One region of the Nocardia sp. CA-145437 genome, then DNA from elsewhere that is predicted to be linked to it. Evidence: riboswitches for the same ligand, from Rfam matches in the RefSeq annotation. Region 1 holds a riboswitch; the other holds the start of a gene.
What was found. Region 1 has a riboswitch for S-adenosylmethionine ahead of ACQPYY_RS32430 (rhodanese-like domain-containing protein). Riboswitches for the same ligand answer to the same signal wherever they lie in the genome.
Positions count from the first base shown of each region.

Region 2: it holds a riboswitch for S-adenosylmethionine, as region 1 does, so the genes downstream of both, ACQPYY_RS31845 (ABC transporter substrate-binding protein) here and ACQPYY_RS32430 (rhodanese-like domain-containing protein) in region 1, are expected to answer to the same signal.

Region 1 is NZ_CP191204.1:6,994,751-7,002,250, forward strand. It holds gene ACQPYY_RS32405 (phosphatase PAP2 family protein) at 1-74, opposite strand, end outside; gene ACQPYY_RS32410 (hypothetical protein) at 304-717, shown strand; gene ACQPYY_RS32415 (hypothetical protein) at 818-1,126, shown strand; gene ACQPYY_RS32420 (hypothetical protein) at 1,091-1,537, opposite strand; gene ACQPYY_RS32425 (O-succinylhomoserine sulfhydrylase) at 1,689-2,903, opposite strand; gene ACQPYY_RS32430 (rhodanese-like domain-containing protein) at 2,900-3,322, opposite strand; SAM riboswitch class IV at 3,337-3,452, opposite strand; gene ACQPYY_RS32435 (Rv0361 family membrane protein) at 3,516-3,950, opposite strand; gene ACQPYY_RS32440 (FAD-dependent oxidoreductase) at 4,173-5,564, shown strand; gene ACQPYY_RS32445 (amidohydrolase family protein) at 5,656-6,522, shown strand; gene ACQPYY_RS32450 (CaiB/BaiF CoA transferase family protein) at 6,623-7,500, shown strand, end outside.
Region 2 is NZ_CP191204.1:6,875,246-6,882,745, reverse strand. It holds gene fusA (elongation factor G) at 1-1,468, shown strand, start outside; gene ACQPYY_RS31865 (SRPBCC family protein) at 1,613-2,038, shown strand; gene ACQPYY_RS31860 (MarR family winged helix-turn-helix transcriptional regulator) at 2,031-2,468, shown strand; gene ACQPYY_RS31855 (GNAT family N-acetyltransferase) at 2,634-3,461, opposite strand; gene ACQPYY_RS31850 (HAD family hydrolase) at 3,620-4,255, shown strand; SAM riboswitch class IV at 4,409-4,526, shown strand; gene ACQPYY_RS31845 (ABC transporter substrate-binding protein) at 4,596-5,759, shown strand; gene ACQPYY_RS31840 (ABC transporter permease) at 5,760-7,500, shown strand, end outside.

The DNA of each region.
Region 1 (7,500 bases):
CACGCCGCCAGCACGATCATCACAGTGATCGATACCAATCCCGGTCGTGGCCACCAACCCGCACGCGTCGTCATGGTCGTGACCATGCCACATGACCATCCGACCAACCCTGAGAGTTCGCCGGACGGTGTGCGGACTGCTGACCGTCGTTTTCCGAACAGCTGTCGGACGGTGCTGGCTGGCGCTCGGCGCATGGCGCGGGCTCGAATCGCGGCTCGTTCAGCATCCCGGATCGACTGCTGCTCTTAGGCTGTCGGGGGCAGGTATCTCGTTCAGGACCACTGGACTGGGAGGCATCGAACCATGCAGCACCTGAGACAGTCGGTGCGGACTTTCCTCGACGGCAGCGCATGGCCCGAGGGCGTCGACGACGCGAGTCGCCGTGAACAAGCCAAACTCATGTACGACTACATCAAGTTCCATATAGGCCTGTACCTCGCCACGCCCGCCGCGATCGGGCTTCTCGGCAGCACGTTCGCTGTCGCCGACAAGCCCGCGTTCCAGGCCGGCCTTGCAGCGATGATGGTCATCTACCTCGGCGCAGGACTGCACGCGTCGCGATTCATGGGCCGGTTCATCAACGTCGCCTGGGACCAGAACGTGATGGCGACCTTCGCTGATAAGGCTTTCACTTTTCAACGGCGAGTCATGCACCATTGGACCTACTGGCTGGGACTGATCATCGGACTGGCGGGGTTGCTGATCGCGAAGCTCTGACGCGCGCCGGACCGGTGGACGGATCCGCTCATCACGTCTTCCGGACATCTCGCACCGATCAGGCCCGATCGTGTCGGGCACCCGAGTCATACTGCCGCTCATGGGGTATGGAGCGGCACGGCATTCTCCGCGGCGAATAACAGGCAGGGGCTACCGTCGCCGCCCGACCAGGCCGGGGCGCTACACGTCGCTGTACGTCCACGGCTACCGCAGTGCCTCACCCATCCCGATGCTGTGGGCCTTCGCGGTGATCGCCGGCGGTGTGGTCCTGCTCCTGGTCGTGCTGACCCTCACCCACATGGGAACCACCCCCACTCCGACGGATACGACCGTGGTCCCCTCGACCGTCGTACCCGCGCCGCCGACCGTCACGTCACCGCCGTGCTTCCCGTTCCAGATGACCTGCTGAGGCGTGCAGAGGTCGCCGCTGGCGGCCATGCCCTGCTGGTATATCACCGAGCGCGTGGGTTCCGAGGCCGCCGGGATGGGTTCGCGCGCCCGATCCGCCGCGCAGTGGCTGCCTTCTACCAGCAGATACGGCGAGATCCGTAGTCAGCTGGCCGACAACGTGACCGTTGACCGTCAGATCACCGGTCACCACGATCAACGCGACATCGCTGTCGCCGTCGGCGTCCACACCGCGCAGCTCGGCGACGGCGGACAGGAAATCCCCGTCGAGGGTGAGGTCACCGTCGAAGAACAGCACCGTGGGATCGTCGGGCTCGTCTCCCGCTCCCTCGAACTCGGCGGACAGCACGCCGCCCAGGCGGGCGTCCACGTCGGCGTAGGACAAGAGGTCGGGCATGGAAAAGGTCGACATGCGGGAGAGCATATGTTCGTAGCTCGCTCGACGAGCCGCCGTCACGGGGGCGTTTGAGCCGGGCCCGCGCGGCAGCGGCGACGCCCCCGGAGTGGTCATCGAAAAAGGCCGGAACCCAGCGGGTTCCGGCCCTTGTCGGAGAGTCTTCGGATCAGCTCAGTGCGTGATCCAGATCGTTGAGGAGATCCTCCGCGTCCTCCAGGCCGATGGAGATGCGCAGCACGCCATCGGTAATGCCCACGGCCGCACGGCCTTCCGGCCCCATCGCGCGGTGGGTGGTGGTGGCCGGGTGGGTGATCAGCGTCTTCGCGTCACCGAGGTTGTTGGAGATGTCGATGATCCGGAGCCGGTTCAGCACCTCGAACGCGCGCTTCTTGGCCTCGTTGTCGCCGGCCTTCAGCTCGAAGGTGATCACCGTGCCGCCGCCCGACATCTGGCGCTTGGCCAGCTCGTACTGCGGATGCGAGGACAGGAACGGGTACTTCACCCACGCCACCGCCGGATGCGATTCCAGGAACCGGGCGATCTTCAACGCCGAGTCCACCGACTGGCGCAGGCGCAGCGGCATCGTCTCCAGGCCCTTGAGCAGGGTCCAGGCATTGAAGGGGCTCAGCGCCGGACCGGTGTGGCGCATCAGGTTCTTCACCGGGCCGTCGATGTAGTCCTGCGGTCCCAGGATCGCGCCGCCGAGCACCCGGCCCTGGCCGTCGATGTGCTTGGTGCCCGAGTAGACGGTGATATCCGCGCCCAGATCGAAGCCGCGCTGCAGCAGCGGGGTGGCGAAGACGTTGTCCAGCACCACCTTCGCGCCCGCCGCGTGCGCCAGATCCGAGACCGCGCGCACATCGGTGAGGGTCTGCATCGGGTTCGAGGGCGTCTCGAAGAAGACGGCCTGGGTGGGAATGGACAGCGCCTGCTCCCACTGGTTCAGGTCCTCGCCGTCGACGAACACCGTCTCCACGCCCCAGCGCGGCAGGATCTCGTTGGCCACCACGAAGCAGGAACCGAACAGGCTGCGCGCCGCGACCAGCCGGTCACCGGCCGACAGCAGCGCGCCCAGCGCGGTGAACACCGCCGACATGCCCGACGCGGTCGCGAAACAGGCCTCCGCGCCGTCGATCAGGCGCAGCCGCTCCTCGAACATGGCGACCGTCGGGTTGCCGTAGCGCGAGTACACGAAGTGCTCGATATCGCCGGTGAAGGAGGCCTCGGCCGCCTCGGCGCTCTCGTAGACGAAACCCGAATTGAGGAACAGCGCCTCGGAGGTCTCGTCGAAGCCGGAACGCCGGGTGCCGCCGCGCACCGCCTGGGTGGCGGGGCCGACGCCCTCGGGGAGCGGTTTCTCGAAGGAGCCGCCGGTGATCATGACTGCCTCCACGGAAGTCCGTCGGCGCGCCAGCCGGTGCTGCCGCGGTGGCCCTGGCCGTCGAGCGCACCCTCGAAGCCGTCGACCACATTGAACGAGGGGGTGATGCCGAGCGTGGTGGCGGCGGTCGCCGCGCCGATCGAACGCTGGCCGGAGCGGCAGATGAAGATGACAGGCGCGTCCGAGTCCGAGGTCCGGTCGGCCAGCGACTGCTTCAGCAGGTCGGCGAACCGGGCATTGGGGGTACCGGTGACGTCGACCCACTCGATCAGCGCGGTCGGACGGCCGATGCCGCTGGTGTCGGGCACGCCGACGAACCGCCACTCGGCCTCGGTGCGCACGTCCACCAGGACCGCATCGGGGTTGTCGCGCAACAACTCCCACGCCTGCTTCGGCGTGATGTCACCTGCGTAGCTCACTTGTACCTCCTGAGAATCCGCACTTGCCGCACCGCTGTCCGATGCGAGGCCAGGTCGTCACCCGGAGCACCCCACCGCGGAGGAGGGTTGCCGACCAGCCAGCCGGGGCTTGGCGCTGGTACTCATGACCTGGGATTGAGATTGCCGAAGAACCGTCCCCACTGTCAAACCCCGGCGGAGCATTCGGCCGTTGTCACGAATTACAGACCAACCAGCGGGAATTCTCTTTGGCGAAGTGCCACGTCGACGTCGACGGCGCCCCGGCGACGGTGAACGTGACCTGCGCGGTGGCCTGGTCGCCCGTGACGGACGCGTCGGTCAGCTTGTCGAAGGCGATCGAGCCGCCGGTCGCGGTGGCCGCCTTCAGCGGCGAGGCGTTCTCGTCGAATCCCTTGCAGGACAGCACCGGGTCGTACTTCCCGGTGTCGTTGCGGGCCATCACGAACTTGGTCGCCGCCAGCGAGAGCCGATCGGAATCTGTGACATTCTTCTCAACCGGCGACACGACCGACGCGACCACGATTCCCAGGATCACCGCCGCGATGATTCCCGCCGCCACCAGGAACGGCCACATGCTGCGGGTCTCGTTCTGGTCGATCCGGATCGGGGTCTCCTCGGCGTCGCTCATGGGTAGATCATGCCTGGTCCCCTTGTGCGGGCCGCCGCGTGCCATCGATAGAATCAGCAGAATTTCCCGCCCCAGCGCGGGAATAGCAAGACTACGCAGCAACGCTGCAGCGTCGGGGGCCAACGGAGGCCGCCGAGGTCAGAGCGTCAACTTAGCCTAAGCTAAGAACGACGGCTGAGTTTTGACGGCAAGTTAGTTTCGACCCAAAGGGTGCGCGGAAGAATGACCGAACAGAGTGCAGGGACCCGCCCGCTACGCATTGCGATCGTGGGCGCCGGACCGGCCGGCATCTACGCCGCCGACGCGTTGATGAAGTCCGACGCGGACGTGAGCATCGATCTCTACGAGCGCATGCCCGCGCCCTTCGGCCTGATCCGCTACGGCGTCGCGCCGGACCACCCGCGCATCAAGGGCATCATCACCGCGCTGCACAAGGTGCTCGACAAGCCGCAGGTCCGCCTGCTCGGCAATATCGACTACGGCGTCGACATCACCCTCGAGGACCTGCAGCAGTTCTACGACGCGGTCATCTTCTCCACCGGCGCCAACGCCGACCGCGCGCTGGGCGTGCCGGGCATCGACCTGGACGGCTCCTACGGCGCCGCGGACTTCGTGTCCTGGTACGACGGCCACCCCGACGTCGCCCGCACCTGGCCGCTGGAGGCGGAGAAGGTCGCCGTCCTCGGCGTCGGCAACGTCGCCCTCGACGTGGCGCGCGTGCTCGCCAAGACCGGCGACGAGCTGCTGCCGACCGAGATCCCGCCGAACGTCTACGAGGGCCTCAAGGCCAACAAGGCGCTCGAGGTGCACGTGTTCGGCCGCCGCGGTCCCGCGCAGGCCAAGTTCACCCCGCTCGAGCTGCGCGAGCTCGACCACTCGCCGACCATCGAGGTCATCGTCGACCCCGAGGACATCGACTACGACGAGGGCTCCGAGGCCGCGCGCCGCCACTCCAAGCAGGTCGACATGATCTGCAACACCCTCGAGCAGTGGGCCATCCGCGACGTCGGCAACCGCCCGCACAAGCTGTTCCTGCACTTCTTCGAGAACCCCTCGGAGATCCTGGGCGAGGACGGCAAGGTCGTGGGCCTGCGCACCGAGCGCACCCAGCTCGACGGCACCGGAAACTGCAAGGGCACCGGCGAATTCAAGGACTGGGACATCCAGGCCGTGTACCGCGCGGTGGGCTACCTGTCGCAGAACATCCCGGCCCTGCCCTTCGACGACCAGGCCGGCACCGTGCCCAACGAGGCCGGTCGCGTGATCATCGACGAGGACGCCGACGGCGCGGCTCGCTACATGCCCGCTACCTACGTCACCGGCTGGATCAAGCGCGGCCCGGTCGGCCTCATCGGCCACACCAAGGGCGACGCCAACGAGACCATCGCCTGCCTGCTCGACGACGCCGCCAACTTCGCCCCGGCCGCCAAGCCGGAGCTCGAGGCCGTCACCGAGTTCCTCGAGGGCAAGGGCATCCCGTTCACCACCTGGGCCGGCTGGTACCGCCTGGACGCGCACGAGCGCGCCCTCGGCGAGCCGCAGGGCCGCGAGCGGGTCAAGGTCGTCGAGCGCGACGAGATGCTGGCCGCCTCCGAGCCCGACAAGGCCTCCTGAGCGGTACTCGACCCGACGTCCTGACCAGCGTGAATCCGCCTGCCGGACAAGGTTGTCCACACTTGTCACCGTTCTGAGGCATGCTGATCACGTGTTCGATGCCCATCTCCACATCTTCGATCCGCGGTTCCCGCTGGTCGAGAACGAGGGCTACCTGCCCGACCCGTACACCATCGCCGACTATCGCAAGCGCATGTCCCGCTTCGATATCGACGGTGGCGCGGTGGTCAGCGGGTCCTTCCAGGGCACCGATCAGAGCTATCTGCTGGCCGCCCTCGCCGAACTCGGCGAGGGCTGGGTCGGCGTCACCAATCTCCACGTCGACGCTGGCGACGCCGAGATCCTCGCGCTGAGCAAGGCTGGGGTGCGGGCCATCCGGTTCAACCTCAAACGGGCGGGCGGCGACATCGTCGGACTCACCATGCTGGCCCTGCGCGCCTACGAACTCGCCGGTTGGCATGTCGAGCTCTACATCGACGGGTCCATGCTGGGCTCGCTGGAACCGGTCATCACCAAACTGCCCAAGCTGTCCATCGACCACCTGGGCATGTCCGACGACTGCCTGCCGTACCTGCTCAACCTGGTCGACCGGGGAGCCAAGGTGAAGGCCTCCGGCTTCGGGCGGGTGGCCATGAATGTCGGCTCGGCCCTGCGCAAGATCCACACCGTCAACCCCGAAGCCCTCATGTTCGGCACCGATCTGCCGGGCACCCGGGCTGGACGGCCCTTCCGCGACGCCGACATCTCCCTGCTCGCCGACTCGGTGGGCTCGGATCTGCACAAGGTCCTGGAAGACAATGCTCGCGCCTTCTACGGCCTGCCCGCCAAGGTGCGCGACTTCGAGGACCCGGCGGCGAACCGCTCGACCGGGGAACCGCCGACGCTGCGGCTGCCGCGCTCGGAACTGCCCGCTCCCCAGCACCCGGCCACGCTCCCGCTGCCCCGCATCGATCGATAGGCCGCGCCCTCCGCGCTTCCGAACCTTCGCGTTATTGTCATAGCGTCAACACCGGCGGGTGAGCCGGTGCGCAGCATTCGACGACGAACCGAGGTAGGGCGTGAGCACTCCATCCACCGCCAAGCAGGGCCCGCTCGCGGGCATCCGGGTTGTTGAACTGGCCGGCATCGGCCCCGGTCCGCACGCGGCACTGCTGCTCGCCGACCTCGGCGCCGACGTGGTCCGGGTCCAGCGGCCCGGCATGCTGCCCGGCTTCATGGAACGCCCGCAGTGGCGCGGCCGCACCATCGTCGAGGCCAACCTCAAGGATCCGGCCGACATCGAGAAGGTGCTCGGCCTGATCGACAAGGCCGACGTGCTGCTCGAGGGCTTCCGCCCCGGCGTCACCGAGCGCATGGGCCTGGGCCCCGAGGCCGCGCTGGAACGCAACCCGCGCCTGGTCTACGGCCGCATGACCGGCTGGGGCCAGTACGGCCCGATGGCCGACCGCGCGGGCCACGACATCAACTACATCTCCCTCACCGGCGTGCTGAACGCCATCGGCCGCAAGGGCGAGCGGCCGGTCCCGCCGCTGAACATGGTCGGCGACTTCGGCGGCGGCTCCATGTTCCTGGTCTTCGGCATCCTGGCCGCGCTGGTGGAACGTCAGAACTCCGGCAAGGGCCAGGTCATCGACGCCGCCATGATCGACGGCGCGCTCGCGCTGTCGCACATGATCTGGGGCATGAAGGGCGTCGGCCTGTGGTCGGACGAGCGCGGCACCAACCTGCTCGACACCGGCATGGCGTTCTACGACACCTACGAGACCTCCGACGGCAAGTACATGGCCGTCGGCTGCATCGAGCCGCAGTTCTACGCCGAACTGCTGCGGGGCCTGGAGATCTCGCCCGAGGGCCTGCCCAACCAGCTCGACCCGGGCGGCCAGGACCAGCTCCGCAAGCTGTTCACCGAGAAGTTCAAGACCAAGACCCGCGACGA
Region 2 (7,500 bases), 120 kb from region 1:
CAGGTGGGAGGACGGATTCGCGGAGACCGCGATCCCGGACCACATGGCGGATGCGGTGGCGCAGGCTCGCAAGGCGCTGGAAGAGGCTGTGGCGGAGCGGAGTTCGGCGGCGCTCGAGGAGTTCGTCGAGCGCTCCGCGCTGTCGGCGGATATCTTGGCCGCCGCGCTGCGGGAGCTGACGCTCTCCGGTGAGGTGGTCCCGGTGCTGTGCGGTGCGGCGTACCGCGATATCGGTATCGAGCCGCTGCTCGACGCGGTGGCCGCCTACCTGCCGTCGCCGCTGGACCGGCCGGCGGTGGGTGACGGTGCGGGCGTGCGGGCCGCGGATCCGGCGGAACCGCTGGCGGCCTTGGCGTTCAAGGTGCATGCCACGCCGACGGGTCGGCTGACGTTCGTCCGCGTCTACTCGGGTGTCCTCCGCAAGGGCGACACCGTGCTGGACGCGGGCAGTGGTCGGCGCGAGCGGGTTTCGCGCATCCTGCGGGTGCAGGCGGACCGGCACGCCGAGGTGGAGTCCGCGCCCGCGGGCGACATCGTCGCGCTGGTCGGCCCGAAGGCCGTGCGGGTGGGCGCGACCCTGTGCACTCCGGATGCCCCGGTGCTGCTGGAGCCGCCGGCTCCGACCGAGCCGGTGGTGTCGGTGGCGGTGGAGGCGCGGACCAGCGCCGAGACCGAGAAGCTGGCGGTGGCGCTGGCCCGGCTGGCCGAGGAGGACCCGTCGCTGACGGTGCGGACCGATCCGGAGTCGGGGCAGACGCTGCTGGCCGGGTTGGGTGAACTGCACCTGGAGGTCGTGGTGGAGAAGTTGCGCCGCGACCGGGGGCTGAGCGTGACGGTCGGCCGGCCGCAGGTGGCGTATCGCGAGACCGTGGTGCGCGGCGTGCGGGGCTTCACCTACCGGCACGCCAAGCAGGACGGCGGTTCGGGGCAGTGGGCGCACATCGTGTTCGACGTGCGGCCGCTGCGCGAATCCGAGCCCGGGGCCACGGGTTTCGAGTTCGAGTCCACGGTGGTGGGCGGCCGGGTGCCGGCGGAGTTCGTGCGCGCGGTCGAGGCCGGGTGCCGGGATGCCCTGGCGGAGGGCCCGCTGGCGGGTCATCCGGTCACGGGTCTGCGGGTCACGCTCGCCGACGGCGCGACGCACACCAAGGACTCGTCGGAGCTGGCCTTCCGCACCGCGGGCCGCCTGGGCCTGCGGGAAGCCTTGCGCGCCAGTGTCATGGCGGTGCTGGAGCCGCTGGTGGAGCTCATCGCCACGGTGCCGGAGGACTATGTCGGCGCGGTGCTCGGTGATCTCGCCGCCCGGCGGGGCCGGGTGACGGGGTCGGTGACCCGCATCGGCACGGTGGTCGTGACGGCCACTGTCCCGCTGGCCGAATTATTCGGCTACGCAACGCGTTTGCGGAGCCGGACGCAGGGCCGGGGCACGTTCACGACGCGCCCGCTGGGTTACGCGCCGGTTCCGTAGCGGTCGGACGCCCGGTGGCGGCGGCACATGGTGTCGCCGTCATCGGGCCCTTCCATCGATCGGAGGTCGACGGAAGGGCTTGATTGTTGTCGCGACTACGTTTACTGTTGTCGCAACAACATATTTTCCCGATTGGAGACGACGATGATGTACTCGTTCACCGAAGAGGCCGTGATCACCGGCGACCTGGACCGCATCTGGGCGGTCGCCACCGATGTCGACCGCTGGTCGGAATGGGACCCGCACGAGGAGAAGTCCCGGATCGACGGTGAGTTCGCGGCCGGGACCACAGGGTGGGTGAAGCCGAAGGGCGCGCCGGCCGGGCCGTTCACTATCGTGGCCGTGGAGCCGGGACATTCGTGGACCAGTGAGGCGGGCATCCCGTTCGGGAAGCTGCGCGGTCACCGCACCTACGTCCCGCTCGGCGACGGCCGCGTGCGGGTGGCCGAGCACGTCGAGGTGCACGGGCCGATGGGCCCGCTGTTCAAGCTCGTCTGGGAGAAGGGCATGCGCGCGGACATGCCGCTGACCTTCGTCGCATTGGAACAGGAGGCACGACGGCGTGGCTGAACCACGGGGACCGCTCATGAGTCCGGGCTTCTGGCTGCACCACGCCGCCCTGGAGTGGCGGGCGACGCTGGAACGCAATCTGCGTCCGCTCGGACTCACGCCGACCCAGTTCAATCTGCTGGCCTCGGCCGGGTGGTTGGGCCGGGCGGGGGAGCTGCCGACCCAGCAGCAGGTGGCCGACATGTCGGGCGCGGATCGGATGATGGCGTCCAAGGTGATTCGCGGCCTGGAGGAGCGTGGCCTGCTGGCGCGGTGCGCCGACCCGGCCGACGCTCGCGCGCTGCGCATCGAACTCACGGCGGAAGGCCGGGAATTGGCGAGCCGGGGCGTGCGGATCGCCGTCGACACCGACGAGCAGCTCTTCGGCATAAACGGCGACCTACTGCGCGAGCAGCTGAAACCGATTGCCGCGCACCGGCTCCCGAACTGACGCCGCCGCTCTCGGATGGCGCCCACCACGGCAGATCTCGGTAGCGGGGCAAAGAACCGCGGAGTGCTGACGCGGTGCTGGAGGACCTCGAGCACGAGTTCGGCGATCCTTCGCCGCGCGCGGAAGCCATCCGCGCGAGCCAGCGATACGGCTGTACTCGGGCGGTCAGCCCTTGACCAGGATGGCCCGGGTGTAGAGCAGCGCGAAGCCTTGGCGCTGGACGTTCTGCTGAGATTTGGAGCCGGGCTGGGTGGTGACCACCGCCATGTCGCAGCCGGCGGCGGCTGCCTCGGCGAGGCGGGCCGACAGCAGCGACGATTGCACGCCGTGCCGCCGATGCGCGGGATGGGTTGCCGCGCCGGTGAGTTGGGCGATGCCGTCGGACATACGCAGGCTGGCGCCGCCCGCCACGCGGCCGTCACGCCGGGCGAGATACCTCTGGACACCCGCCGCGCCGGTCAGGTCGCGCATGGCGTTGGCGATGATCTCGGCGGGGAATTCCTCGTGCGAGGCGACGCCCTGGGTGTCGGGGTGGGCGAAGCCGTCCGCGACCACGGTGAGCCAGATGTCGAATTCGTCTTCGCCGCTGGGCATCACCTCGACGCCCGGCGCGACGTCCGCCGTCCGGGGCGCGCCCAGTTCGCGGCCGAGCACGTTCTCGAACGACACCAGCCGGTACCCGCGGCCGGTGAGCAGTTCTCCGATGCCGGGGTCGCCGAGTTGGGAGACCTCGGCCTGCACGGGCGTCTCGCGGGCCGCGAACAGCCGCTCGATCTCGTCGAGTTCGGCCTCGTCGGGAATCCCCGCGAAGCCGAGTCCGGCGATCTTGTTCAGCGGTGACCCGTCCTCGGCGAAGGACGCGACCCCGCCCGCGAGGGGGATCACGAAGCCGGTGTCCGGTTCGAGCCGGGCCGCGGCGGCCGCGCTGCCCTTGGCGATCAGCTCGGTCTCCACCCGCTCGACGCGGGCGGCCAGCTCGCTCCCGCAGAACAGCGTTCCCTCATCGCTCGGCATGGGGTCGAGCCTAGGTCGCGGATCGGTGGCCGCGCCGCTGATTTTCGCGGTGCCGCCCGCCGCGGTGGGCGGTTGCCGGGGTCACATCGTGGCGGTCGAGGCGCGGGGCGGGGACGGGCGGGCCGTAGGGTCGGAGCGTGGCTGTTGATGATTCGAGCGGTTCCGCCGGTGGTCTGGTGGTCGGGTTCGACCTGGATATGACGCTGATCGATTCGCGGCCGGGGATCGCCGCGGTGTGGGACGCGGTAGCCGCCAGGACCGGGGTGGTTATCGATTCGGAGCTGGTGGTGTCGCGGCTGGGTCCGCCGCTGGCGCACGAGGCGGCGCAATGGTTCCCGGAGCACGAGGTGCCGGGCGTGGTGGCCATGTACCGGGAGATGTATCCGGAGCTGGCGGTGCACGCGTCGGACCATCTGCCGGGCGTGGTGGACGCGCTGGCGGCGGTGCACGAGGCCGGGGGCCGGGTGCTGGTGATCACCGCCAAGAACGGCCCGCACGCGCAGCTGCATCTGGACCATCTGGGGCTGGCGGTCGACGAACTGGTCGGCGGCGCGTGGGCGGAGGAGAAGGGGGAGGTGCTGCTCCAGCGCGGCGCCTCGATCTATGTGGGCGACCATCTCGGTGATGTGCGCGCGGCCAAGGTGGCGGACGCGACCTCGGTGGCGGTGACCACCGGACCGTATGCGGCCGAGGAGTTGTCGGCGGCCGGCGCGGACGTGGTGCTGCGGGACCTGACCGAGTTCCCGGCCTGGCTGACCGCGCATCTGACGTAGGGGTTGGTGGCCGCATCAGCGGGGCGATGCGGCCGCCGGGGTAATTCGCGGGGGCTACAGGGGAATTCCCGGCGGTGGGGCCGGGTGGCGTTTGGCATCAGGGTGATTCGAACGGTGTCGGCCGCCGGTTGTCACGGCTACCTTTCTGGACACGGTCACGAGTATCAGCGTTTTTCGAGCCCCGGCTCGCTGATCGGCAACCCTCGCGTGGGCGGTGGGGTGCCCCGGGTGACGACCAGGTGATGTCCGCCGGGCATCGCAAGCGCCAGACCGCGCCCTTCGCGTCGCGGTCGTGTCCCCATGCCCGGCCGCGTGCCGGTGCGCGAATGTAGAGGTAGCAATGAGCAGGATCTGGTCCCGGTCGCGTGTTCTCCGGGTCGCGGTGGGTGTCGGTGCGGCGGCTCTGGTCGTGGGATCGGCGACGGCCTGCGGCGGCCGCGACGCGCCCGGAAGTGGTTCGGACACAGTGTATTTCGGAGTGTCCGGCCCGAAGACGGGCGGCTCGGCCGAGTACGGCCGGCTCTGGCAGCAGGGGTTCGACCTGGCGCTGGACGAGATCAACGCCGCGGGCGGGATCGACGGCAAGAAGGTCGCGCTGAAGTGGGAGGATTCGCAGTCGGATCCGAAACAGACGGTGCCGATCGCAACCAAGTTCGTCGGCGACCAGTCGATCATCGCCGAGCTGGGCGACTTCTCCTCGCCCGCCTCCATCGCCGCCTCGCCGGTGTACAACCGCGGCAAACTGGTGCAGTACGGATTCACCAACTCCTCGGTGGATTTCACCAAGGGCGGCGACTATTCGTGGAGCCCGTCGATCACCTTGGACGTGTTCCAGGAGCGCAATGCCGAATGGGTGAAGTCCAAGGCCAAGAAGGTATCGGTGGTGTATCTCGAAACCGACTGGGGTAAGCAGGCTTTCAAGTTCTTCGAGCAGTTCGCCAAGGAGAAGGGCATCGAGATCGCCTATTCCTCGCCGATTCTGCCGGACTCGCAGGACTTCCGGCCGGTGCTGATCAAGGGCCGCGACGCCAACCCGGACGCCTTCGTACACCTGGGTTACGGGCCGGACGGCGCACTGGTGGTCAAGCAGCTGCGTGACGTCGGGTTCACCGGACAGTTCTTCGGTGGCCAGAACACGCCGCAGTTCATCGATCTGGCGGGCAGCGCGGCCGAGGGCGACATCGTGAACGGCGTGTTCACCCCGTCGGATCCGAGCCCGAAGATCCAGAGCTTCGTCACCAAGTTCAAGGCCAAGTTCAACACCGACCCGGGCGACTTCAATGTCTACGCCTACGACGCCCTCAACGTGCTGGTGAAGGCCGCCAAGGCCGGCGGGGCGACCCGCGAGGGCGTGCTGAAGGGCCTGCGTGAGGTCAAGGACTTCGACGGCATCGGTCTGGGCACCTTCGCCTTCGATCAGCAGACCCGCCGCCCGAGCGGTGTGAAGCCGATCGAACTGGTGCTGCAGAACGGCAAATTCGTGCCGGTCGGAAGCAAGAAGTAGATGTTCGACACGCTCATCGCGGGCTTGGTCCACGGCAATGCGTACGCCCTCATCGCCGTGGGCATCACCCTGATCTTCGGGGTCAGCAATGTCATCAACTTCGCGCACGGCGCGATCTTCGCGTTCGGTTCGGTGCTGGGCTGGTGGCTGATCGCCCAGCACGGGGTGCCGTGGTGGGCGGCGCTGGTCGTGGTGGTGGCGGTGACGGCGCTGGTCGGCGTCGCCATCGATGTGCTGGCGGTGCGGCCGCTGCGCCGCGCCCCGGCCATCGCCGCGCTGCTGGCGACGGTGGCGGTGGGGCTGATCATCGAGAACGTGGTCGCCCTGGTGTTCGGTCCGGACACCCGGCCGTTCCCGCAGGTGCTGTCCACCAATAATTTTCAGGTGGGCGGGGTGCGGTTCGGCACCTCGGACGTGGTCATGTTCGCCAGCACTCTCATCGTGATGGCGGGGCTGTGGGGGTTCCTACGGTTCAGCCGCCACGGCCTGGCCATTCGCGCCACCGCGCAGGATCCGGACGCCGCCGCGCAGATGGGCATCGGGGTCGGCCGGGTGCAGTCGCTGGCCTTCGCCATCGCCTCCGGGCTGGGTGGCCTGGCGGGCATCTTCGTCGGCCTCTACAACTCGAACATCTCACCGACCAGCGGCGGCATCGTCGGCATGACCGGGTTCGTGGCCGCCACCATCGGTGGGCTGGGCTCGATTCCAGGCGCGGTCGTCGGCGGTTTCGTGCTCGGCCTGGTGGAGGCGTTCGGCATCTACTGGTTCGGTGACGGCTATCGGGATCTGATCACCTTCGGCCTGCTGGTGATCTTCCTGGTGCTGCGGCCGGGCGGCCTGCTGGCCCGCCCGCCCGCCATCGAATCCGAGCCGATGACCGGCACGTTCCTCGGCTCCGGCCGGGAACCGCGGGTGCGCTGGTGGCATGCGCTGATCGCGTTCGCCGTTGCGGGCGTGGCGATTCCGCTCGTCGCGGACGACTACGGCATCTCGGTGGGCACCCAGATCCTGGCCTACGCCATCATCGCGGTCTCGATGACGCTGGTGGCCGGGTCGGCCGGGCAGCTGGCCATCGGGCAGGCGGGGCCGATCGCCATCGGCGCGTACACCTCGGCGGTGCTGACGGTGTCGCACGGCTGGGCCTTCCTGCCGGCCATCGTGGCCGCGGGGATCGTCGCCGCGGTGGCGTCCTCGGTGCTGGCCGCGCCGCTGTGGCGGCTGGGCGGTCACTATGTGGCCATCGCGACGCTGGGCATCGGCATCGTGACGGTGGCGATCATTCGCAATTGGGAGCCGGTGACCCGCGGCAGTTACGGCATCTTCGGGATCCCCGCGCCCAGCCTGTTCGGCTACGAATTCACCACGCACACCCAGATTTTCCGGCTGGAGCTGGCAGTGCTGGCCGTCGTGGTGGCGGTCATCGTCGGCGTGCAGCGGTCCCGCCTCGGCACGGCCATCCGGGCCATCGGGGCCGACGAGGTGGCGGCGCGCTCGGCGGGTGTGCCGGTGCGCGATTACAAGGCGCTGGCCTTCGCGGTGGCGGCGTTCTTCTCCGGCATCGGCGGTGCGCTGCTCGCGCACCAGTACTCCTACATCGATCCGACCGTGTTCAACCTGCCGATGTCGCTGCTGGTGGTGACCATCCTGGTGCTGGGCGGCACGGCGTCGCCGTACGGCGCGGTGCTGGGCGCGGCGGTGCTGATCGGGGTGCCGGAGGTGCTGCGGCTCGCGCCGTCGTGGC